2 regions of the Salibacterium lacus genome follow, and region 1 is predicted to be linked to the other one. Evidence: a T-box and tRNA genes for the amino acid it is inferred to sense, from the RefSeq annotation. Region 1 holds a T-box; the other holds one or more tRNA genes.
The links. A T-box is a leader RNA that pairs with one kind of tRNA and senses whether it is charged. The one in region 1 lies ahead of tyrS (tyrosine--tRNA ligase), so its partner is inferred to be a tRNA-Tyr.

Region 1 (4,368 bases):
GATCCGCTGTATCATGTAGGAATCGTTATATTCCCCGTTATTGCCGAAAGCGGCGAATGCATTCGTGTTTGTTTCCACCGTTGTTCCGTTCGTCAGCCCGCCTATTGCTGCGGAAGGATAGGGTTCATTCGGTCCGATATTGTCAAAACCTAAGTCCAGCAGCGCCTGTCTGGCTGTTTCTTTCTCCATTCTCTCAAATGTGCGGACAGCCGGAGAGTTTCGTGATTCCACCAGTCCTTCACGGACGCTTACAAATCCCTGATAACTGTCTCCGTAGTTTTTGTAGCTGCCGTCCCCATTTTCGTAATCACCGGGAACGTCAGGCAGAATGGTACCCGGCTGGACGACGCCCTGCTCCATCGCCGGCGCGTAGTCAAGAAGCGGCTTAATCGTCGAACCGTTCTGCCGGTAGGACTGAGTGGCGTGATTTAAATTATTCTGATCAAAATTACGGCCCCCGACAAAACTTAGAATCGCGCCGTTTTGGTTATCGATCATCATGGCGCCGACCTGTTCCTGTTCAACACTGCCCTCTACCTGCCGGTCCGGACCGTACCACTGGGAATTGGCAGCTGCGTCCTGCATAGCGTCATAAATATTCTTTTTGACGGTAATATGCACGTTGTAACCGCCGAGCGCAAGTTCATTTTCCGCCTGGCCCTGGTATTGGTTGATGGTTTCCCGGCGTTCTTCGCTGCTCATGGAATCAAGGTCCTCGCCGGCTTTATTTATCAAGTCTTCGCGGATGATTCGCGAAGCTCTGCGCTGGGTTTCGTATGTCAAATAGGGATAATTTTCCACAATACTCCCCTGCGGTTCTGCCAGGTTTGCCTTTATGTCATAATCGAGCGCGGCCTGGTATTCTTCTTCGGTAATAAATTCATTATCCCGCATGTTCCCGAGCACACGTTCCATCCGTGCCAGCCCCTCTTCCATATCACTTTTTACCTCACCGCCCTGGGCAAACGGTGTATAAATGTACGGGTTCTGGGGAAGACCGGCAATAAAAGCAGCCTGGGCCGGATTCAGTTCTGACACATCCACCCCGAAGATACCTTCAGCCGCGGACTGCGCTCCGGCAATGTTTCTTCCATCCGCATTGCGGCCAAACGGTACAATATTTAAGTAGGCTTCCAGAATAGAATCTTTCTCAAAATAATTTTCCATTCGGAGCGCGAGCGCAATTTCTTTTGCCTTTCTCTCAAAGGAGACTTCATTGGTTAGAAGTTGATTTTTTACTACCTGCTGAGTCAGCGTACTCCCGCCTGTCTGGGTACTGGAATTGGAAACTTCCTGATAGACCGCACGCAGCAGTGCTTTCGGAACAATTCCTTCATGCTCGTAGAAATATTCGTCCTCTGTTGATATAACGGCATTAACTAAATGATCGGACATTTCTTCCAAAGGACGTTCTTTACGTTCCAGCCTTGCAGGAATTTCCCCCAGGAAGTTCCCTTCATCAAAATAAATGCCGCTGATTTCTTCGTAGTTGTAGACCTGGTTTTCAAATTCTGCTTTGCTGTACGCCTCCTGATCCTCCACGAGAGACATGAAATATCCGGCTCCCGCTCCACCGGCAAAAAGACCGAGGGCAATAAATACTACAAATGCGATAAGTAATAAGTTCCAGAACACGTAGGAAGTAATATTTAACCCTTTGATCAACGGTTTGTTTTTCCAGGAATCAAAGCGTGCGTTCAGTTTTTCAAGAAAATTTTTCATGTTATGATTCCTCCTAAACATCAACGATATTATAGCATAAGCTTGGATTGCTTCCTATGGATTATGGCGATTTTTATCAATTCGCGTTGACAATAGGAAAAAAGATATGGTAAAAGAAGAATAGTCAATATATTATATGACAGGCGTTGAAGGTATGAAGTAACTTTATTCTCCCTGTATACAGAGAGCCGGCGGCTGCTGAAAGCCGGGACACAGAATCGAGTGAATTACGTGCTGGAGCTGATTCCATGTTGAATGGAACGGGGAATTCCCGTTATAGGATCCGAGTGGAAAGCATCTGCTTTCAACAAGGGTGGTACCGCGATAACAATCGTCCCTTCCGTACAGTACGGGAGGGGCGTTTTTTTTAAAATCTGAAGTGAAGGAGAAAAGAGAGATGGATATTTTTCAGGACTTACAAAACAGAGGATTAGTTAATCAGGTCACGGATGAACAGGGGCTGCAGAAGCTGCTGTGCGATAAACAGGTGACCCTTTACTGCGGGTTTGATCCGACCGGGGACAGCCTTCACGTCGGCCACCTGCTGACGATTATTACGCTGCGCCGGTTCCAGCTTGCCGGTCATCAACCGCTTGCGCTTGTTGGGGGAGCCACAGGCCTGATTGGTGATCCAAGCGGCAAGAAAGCAGAACGGACGTTGAACGAAGAAGAAGTCGTGAACATGTACACCGACCGGATTAAAAGTCAGCTCCAGAAATACCTGGATTTTGAAGGCGGCAGAAAAGCGGAAGTCGTGAATAACTATGACTGGATCGGGCAGATGTCGGTTACTTCTTTTTTACGGGATGTCGGCAAGCATTTCAGCCTGAATTATATGCTGTCGAAAGAATCAGTGGATTCGAGGATTCAGTCGGGGATTTCGTTCACAGAATTCAGTTATCAGATTCTCCAGTCGCTTGATTTTTATCATCTGCACGAAGAAAAACACTGTCAGCTGCAGATCGGCGGCAGTGATCAATGGGGCAACATCACGGCCGGGCTTGAGCTCATCCGCCGGATAAAAGGCGGCGAGGACGGTGAACAGCCGGAGGCATATGGCTTTACCATCCCTCTCGTCACGAAAGCCGATGGCGAGAAATTCGGCAAATCAGAAGGCGGGGCTATCTGGCTGGATCCGGAAAAAACATCGCCGTACGAGTTCTACCAATTCCTGATTAATACCGACGACCGGGATGTGGTGAAGTTTCTCCACTACTTCACGTTTCTTTCTGAACAGGAGATTGCGTTTTATGAGCAGGAACTTGAGAACCGGCCGGGAGAGCGGGCCGCCCAGCGCCGTCTTGCCGAAGAAGTAACAACGTTTGTACACGGGGAAAAAGCGCTGCGGCAGGCACAGAACATCACAGAGGCATTGTTTGGCAGAAACGGGGACGTGAAGCAATTGAGCGCCCGGGAAGTAGAGGAGGGCTTCAAGGATGTGCCGGGCCATGTCGTCGAAAAAGACGAAATCGGACTAATCGATCTGCTTATTGAAGCAGGTATTGCTTCCTCGAAAAGACAGGCGCGGGAAGACATCTCAAACGGAGCGGTATACATTAATGGCGACCGCTGCCAGGATCTGGACAAGGTGGTTGGAGAACAGGATAAAATTGACAAGGCCTTCACCGTTATCCGCCGTGGTAAGAAAAAGTACTTCCTTATTCAATTTGCATAAATAAACGAAGCTGCCTCCTCGAATGGGGGCAGCTTCGTTTTCAGGTTCCGGAACGGTTCCGCTGAAATAAAAGGGACCGGAATAATCCCTGAGGTGTGACTACTAAAAGTAAATAGGTGCGCCGGGTCCAACCGGGATTCCCAGCAGTACCCAGATTAAAAGAAGGACAAGCCATCCTAAAAGAAAGGCAATAGAATAAGGGATCATCATCGCAATCAATGTACCGATGCCGACTTTTTTATCGTAACGCTGTGCAAATGCAATAATAACAGGGAAGTACAAAAGCAATGGCGTAATCATATTTGTGACGGAATCAGAGATCCTGTACAACAATGTCGTGAATTCCGGTGAATAGTTAAGCTGCATCATAATCGGAACAAAGACCGGCGCCAGAATCGTCCATTTTGCTGAGGAGCTTCCGATGAAGAAGTTGACGAGCATCGTAATCCCCATGAAGGTGAGGATCAAGTCGATGCCATCGAATCCGGTGTTCTGTAAAAATTCGGCTCCGTTGAACGCAATAACAGTCCCCAGATTCGTTTCACGAAAGTAAGCGATGAACTGTCCGGCTGTGAAGGCTAATGCAATGTAGCCGCTCATGCTCGCCATCGTTTTCCCGAGTAACGTTGTCAGGTCCTTATCATTTTGTATTTCTTTAGATACAATGCCGTATATAAGCCCCGGGACAAAGAATAAGATAAAAATCACAAACACGAGAGCGTTGAAAAACGGAGAGTCTATGTACGCCCCGTCTCCTCGAAGGGGTCCAAGTGACAGGTAAAGCATAATGGCAAATGTCACGATGAAGCCGATACCGGCAAAACGCATGCCGCGTTTCTCGCGGGATGTCAGCTTTTCCAGATCCTCCTGCTCCCCGCCGCTGTATTTTCCAAGACGGGGTTCCACGATTTTGTCTGTGACAATCGTACCGATAAATGTAATTAATAACACCGATGCCGCAGCGAAGAAGT
Region 2 (4,368 bases), on a different contig from region 1:
GGGAGTTACCAAGACCATCCGGACGATGCTGAAACCCTATCACAATATCTTCATTGCGGAAATGGGAGCAAAACAGGAATATGATATTCAGGACATAAGTGAACTGGTTCATCAGAAATACGGAATACTGACCGCAATCGGGGAGCAGCATCTGGAGACATTCAAGACACTTGATAATATCAAGAAGACAAAATTTGAATTAATTGAGACACTCCCGCATGAGGGGACGGCTTTTCTGAATAAAGATGATCAGAATATCATGTCTTACCAGCAGCGTAATCAGTGCCGGACGATGTATTACGGGATTGATTCAGTGGATCTTCATTACCGGGCTGCTGATATTTCCTATTCTTCCAAAGGGTCGGAGTTCACCGTTTATAAATACGATGGAACGTCGGTAAAGATTCAGACGAAACTGCTCGGTCGTCATAACATCTACAATATTCTTGCCGCGATAGCGATGGCATCGGAAAAAGGCATTTCTTTTGAAAAGATTGCCCGTTCCGTCAAGCAGGTCGCGCCGGTGGAACACCGTCTGGAACTGAAAAAATCATCCGGCAATATTACGATTGTAGACGACAGTTTCAACTCGAATCCGGTCGGATCGAGAATGGCGCTTGAAGTGCTGGGACAGATGCCGGAATATAAGATGCTTGTCACACCCGGAATGATAGAGCTGGGAGAAAAAGAGTATGAACTGAACAAGAGGTTTGCCGAATATGCTGCAGATGTCTGTGACTTTGTCATATTAGTCGGGAAGAAACAAACGGAACCGATGCAGCAGGGACTTGCAGACAAAGGATATCCAAAAAATCAATATTATGTAGCGGAGAACCTGCAGGACGCCCTTCAGAAAATGAACGAGCAGGCGCTTCAGAAGTCAGTGGTTCTGCTGGAAAATGATCTCCCGGATACATTTAACGAGTAATCAGATGAAGGAGAGCTGTACATGAAAACAAGGGTAGGGGTATTTTTCGGCGGTGTGTCGGTGGAGCATGAAGTATCCGTTATTACCGCTCTGCAGGCTGTGCAGGCGATGGACGATTCGAAATACGAAGCGGTCCCTGTGTACATCAGTAAAGACCGCTCCTTTTACACCGGTGAGCAGCTGCTGGATATAGAAAACTATAAAGACCTGGACAATCTGCTGGAGAATGCACAGAAAGTCACACTCACGACTTCAGAAGACGAAAGCGTCCTCCTTCAGAAAGACCCGGTTCCTCGTTTTGGGAAGAAAATTATTACAGAGATAGACCTTGCTTTCCCGATTCTCCACGGCACATTTGGAGAGGATGGAGTGATGCAGGGGTACTTTGAACTGCTTCACCTTCCTTATGTAGGATGCGATGTGCTGTCTTCGGCGGGTGGCATGGATAAAGTAGTAATGAAACAGATTCTGCGGGATTCTGGTGTTCCGGTTCTCGATTATGTCTGGTTTTACAGCAGCTACTGGGTGGAAAACAGCCGGGAAATGACCAAAATGATACGTGAAAAACTTGGTTTTCCGGTCATTGTGAAGCCGGCCAATCTCGGATCGAGCGTGGGGATCAATAAAGCCGAAAACCAACAGGAACTGGAGGAGTCGGTGGAAGAAGCCATGGAATTTTCCTCGAAGCTCCTTGTTGAAACGATGGTTGAAGATATGAAAGAAGTGAACTGCTCTGTGCTCGGAGATTATGAAGAAGTGGAAGCCTCCGTCATTGAAGAAGTGCTGAAGTCCGAAGACATCCTGAGTTATGAAGATAAATACCAGGGTGGAAACGGAAAAGATGGAGACGGTGCGAAAGGAATGGAAAGCACGGATCGTATCATTCCTGCTGAACTTGAAGAAAACAGGGCAAAGGAAGTCCAGGAACTTGCCAAGGATACATTCCAGATTCTTGGTTGCAGCGGTGTATCGCGTATTGATTTTCTTATTGATCAGAATGCGGGCCGCGTTTATGTCAATGAGATCAACACCATACCCGGATCACTGTCTTATTACTTGTGGGAACCGGCAGGTAAAGATTACACAACATTAACGGATCAGCTTATTCAGCTCGCTTTGAAGCGAAAAAGAGAGCGGGACAAACTTGTGTTTTCTATTGATTCCAATCTATTTTCCATGCAGCAGGCAGGGGGAGGAAAAGGAAGCAAAAGCGGAACAAAAAGTTCCTCCTGATTCTTAAAAAAGGTGTTGCAACAACTGCAGCGTTTAAGATATAATATCCTGTGTCAGCAGACAAGGCTTTGCTTCTGCTGGAGAAACGGCCCGTTGGTCAAGTGGTTAAGACACCGCCCTTTCACGGCGGTAACACGGGTTCGAATCCCGTACGGGTCACCATTCTCCATTTTTTTATTGACATTACGCACTTTTTTGGTATAATAGGAAAGTGTCTTTTGAAGACGGAGGGGTAGCGAAGTTGGCCAAACGCGGCGGACTGTAAATCCGCTCCTTCGGGTTCGGCGGTTCGAATCCGTCCCCCTCCACCATTTGTTTAAACCGTTGTTTTTTCGGATACAATGGAGTACAATGATAATCAGTTGTTTTTACATACAGCAGTAAAATGCCTGCCGTGTGCGGAGATAATTGAGTAAGAAGAGCCATTAGCTCAGTTGGCAGAGCATCTGACTTTTAATCAGAGGGTCGGAGGTTCGAATCCTCCATGGCTCACCATTTTCACCTATCTATGCGGAAGTAGTTCAGTGGTAGAACACCACCTTGCCAAGGTGGGGGTCGCGGGTTCGAATCCCGTCTTCCGCTCCATGATGCGGGTGTAGTTTAGTGGTAAAACCTCAGCCTTCCAAGCTGATGTCGTGGGTTCGATTCCCATCACCCGCTCCATTATAATACATACGGGGCCTTAGCTCAGCCGGGAGAGCGCCTGCTTTGCACGCAGGAGGTCAGCGGTTCGATCCCGCTAGGCTCCACCATTTAATCGAGCAAACCAAAAGCTCAGCTCCTGCGGCTGAGCTTTTTTAAGGTATAAAAGTTTTGAAAACCACAAAAAAATCCGCCTAACAGAGACTTGGCGGAGAAGAGGGCAAACGATAAATTAGTTGGCGGGAGCAGCAGGCTGATTGTCATGATAGAATCCGTTATACATGTTCAACAGGTGGTCGAGTTCTTTGCTGAGGCGGATCACTTCCTCTGAAAAAAAGGACTGTCTACAGGCCTGTCTGTTCAATTTCTCTCTTTTTATTTCAATCTCCCGCAAAAGCAGTTGTTCTGACAAGATGGTCACCCCTCATTTCAGAGTATCCTGTATATTATCGCTTATTTCCATTGTATTGAAAACAAGGAAACATATCTTTTCACAAAAATGTCATTTTTATACCTTTCCTTCTAAAACGTGATACAATCGTATCGTCTGAAACGAAAAACGCTGTGATACGTAAAGGAAGATACCCTGAGAAAATGGGTGGAGGTCGAGAACATGGATGCGGTAGTGAAACGACTGATAAAAGAGATAAAAAAAGAAGGAGATCAGGATGCTTTTGCTGAACTGGTAGACTTATATAAAGATAAGGTGTACCAGATTGCCTACCGGATGACCGGGAATGGATATGAGGCACAGGATATGGCTCAAGAGGCGTTTTTACGGGCATATGCCAATATGGAGAGCTATGATGAAACCCGGAAGTTCTCGACTTGGCTGTTTCGTATCACGACGAACCTGTGCATTGACCGGATTCGGAAGAAAAAACCTGATTATTCTCTGGATGCTGAGATTCAGGGAACGGATGGATTAACCGGCTATTCGCAACTGGCCGCTTCACAGAATCTGCCGGAAGACCAAGTGGTTACGCTGGAGCTGCAGGAATGGGTGCAGCAGGAAATAGCCCTTCTTCCGGAAAAATACAGGGCTGCTGTTATACTGCGTTACATAGAAGATTTGTCCATCACAGAAATCAGCGATGTGCTCGATCTGCCGGAAAACACGGTGAAAACTCATATTCACCGCGGCCGGGAAGCCTTGCGCAAGAGGCTGGGCCATGCGTGAGGAGGGAGGAATGACTATGAGCTGCGAAAACCGATATGAAATTCTGCTGGATAAATACCTGGATGCAGGCATCAACCAGGAAGAACGTTCAGAGCTGTTTGAACATATGGAGACGTGTGAAGACTGCGCGGCCCGCTGCCGCGAGTTGAAAAAAGCAGTGATGCTTGTGCAGAGTTCCTCCCATATATCGGCTCCGGACGGATTTACAGAAAGTGTGATGAACAGTCTTCCGAACCAGAAAAAACGGGTGACGTGGAAAAAATGGTCAAGACAGCACCCGTTCTTTGTGGCAGCGTCGCTGTTTATCGTATTGATGGTCTCGAGTCTCTTTTCGGTATGGAACGAACAGGCCGGGGGGGATATTTCCGTTCAGGGAAGCCGGAAC

Region 2: it encodes a tRNA-Tyr, which carries the amino acid that the T-box ahead of tyrS (tyrosine--tRNA ligase) is inferred to sense. The anticodon was not compared.

What each region holds. Positions count from the first base shown of each region.
Region 1 covers NZ_JBHUML010000002.1:1,319,774-1,324,141, reverse strand. The annotation lists gene ACFSUB_RS07530 (transglycosylase domain-containing protein) at 1-1,722, opposite strand, end outside; T-box leader at 1,860-2,064, shown strand; gene tyrS (tyrosine--tRNA ligase) at 2,120-3,397, shown strand; gene ACFSUB_RS07520 (AbgT family transporter) at 3,500-4,368, opposite strand, start outside.
Region 2 covers NZ_JBHUML010000003.1:445,355-449,722, reverse strand. The annotation lists gene ACFSUB_RS12665 (Mur ligase family protein) at 1-928, shown strand, start outside; gene ACFSUB_RS12660 (D-alanine--D-alanine ligase family protein) at 950-2,161, shown strand; tRNA gene ACFSUB_RS12655 (tRNA-Glu) at 2,249-2,323, shown strand; tRNA gene ACFSUB_RS12650 (tRNA-Tyr) at 2,388-2,472, shown strand; tRNA gene ACFSUB_RS12645 (tRNA-Lys) at 2,581-2,656, shown strand; tRNA gene ACFSUB_RS12640 (tRNA-Gly) at 2,672-2,746, shown strand; tRNA gene ACFSUB_RS12635 (tRNA-Gly) at 2,751-2,824, shown strand; tRNA gene ACFSUB_RS12630 (tRNA-Ala) at 2,838-2,913, shown strand; gene ACFSUB_RS12625 (Spo0E family sporulation regulatory protein-aspartic acid phosphatase) at 3,036-3,215, opposite strand; gene sigW (RNA polymerase sigma factor SigW) at 3,417-3,983, shown strand; gene ACFSUB_RS12615 (zf-HC2 domain-containing protein) at 4,000-4,368, shown strand, end outside.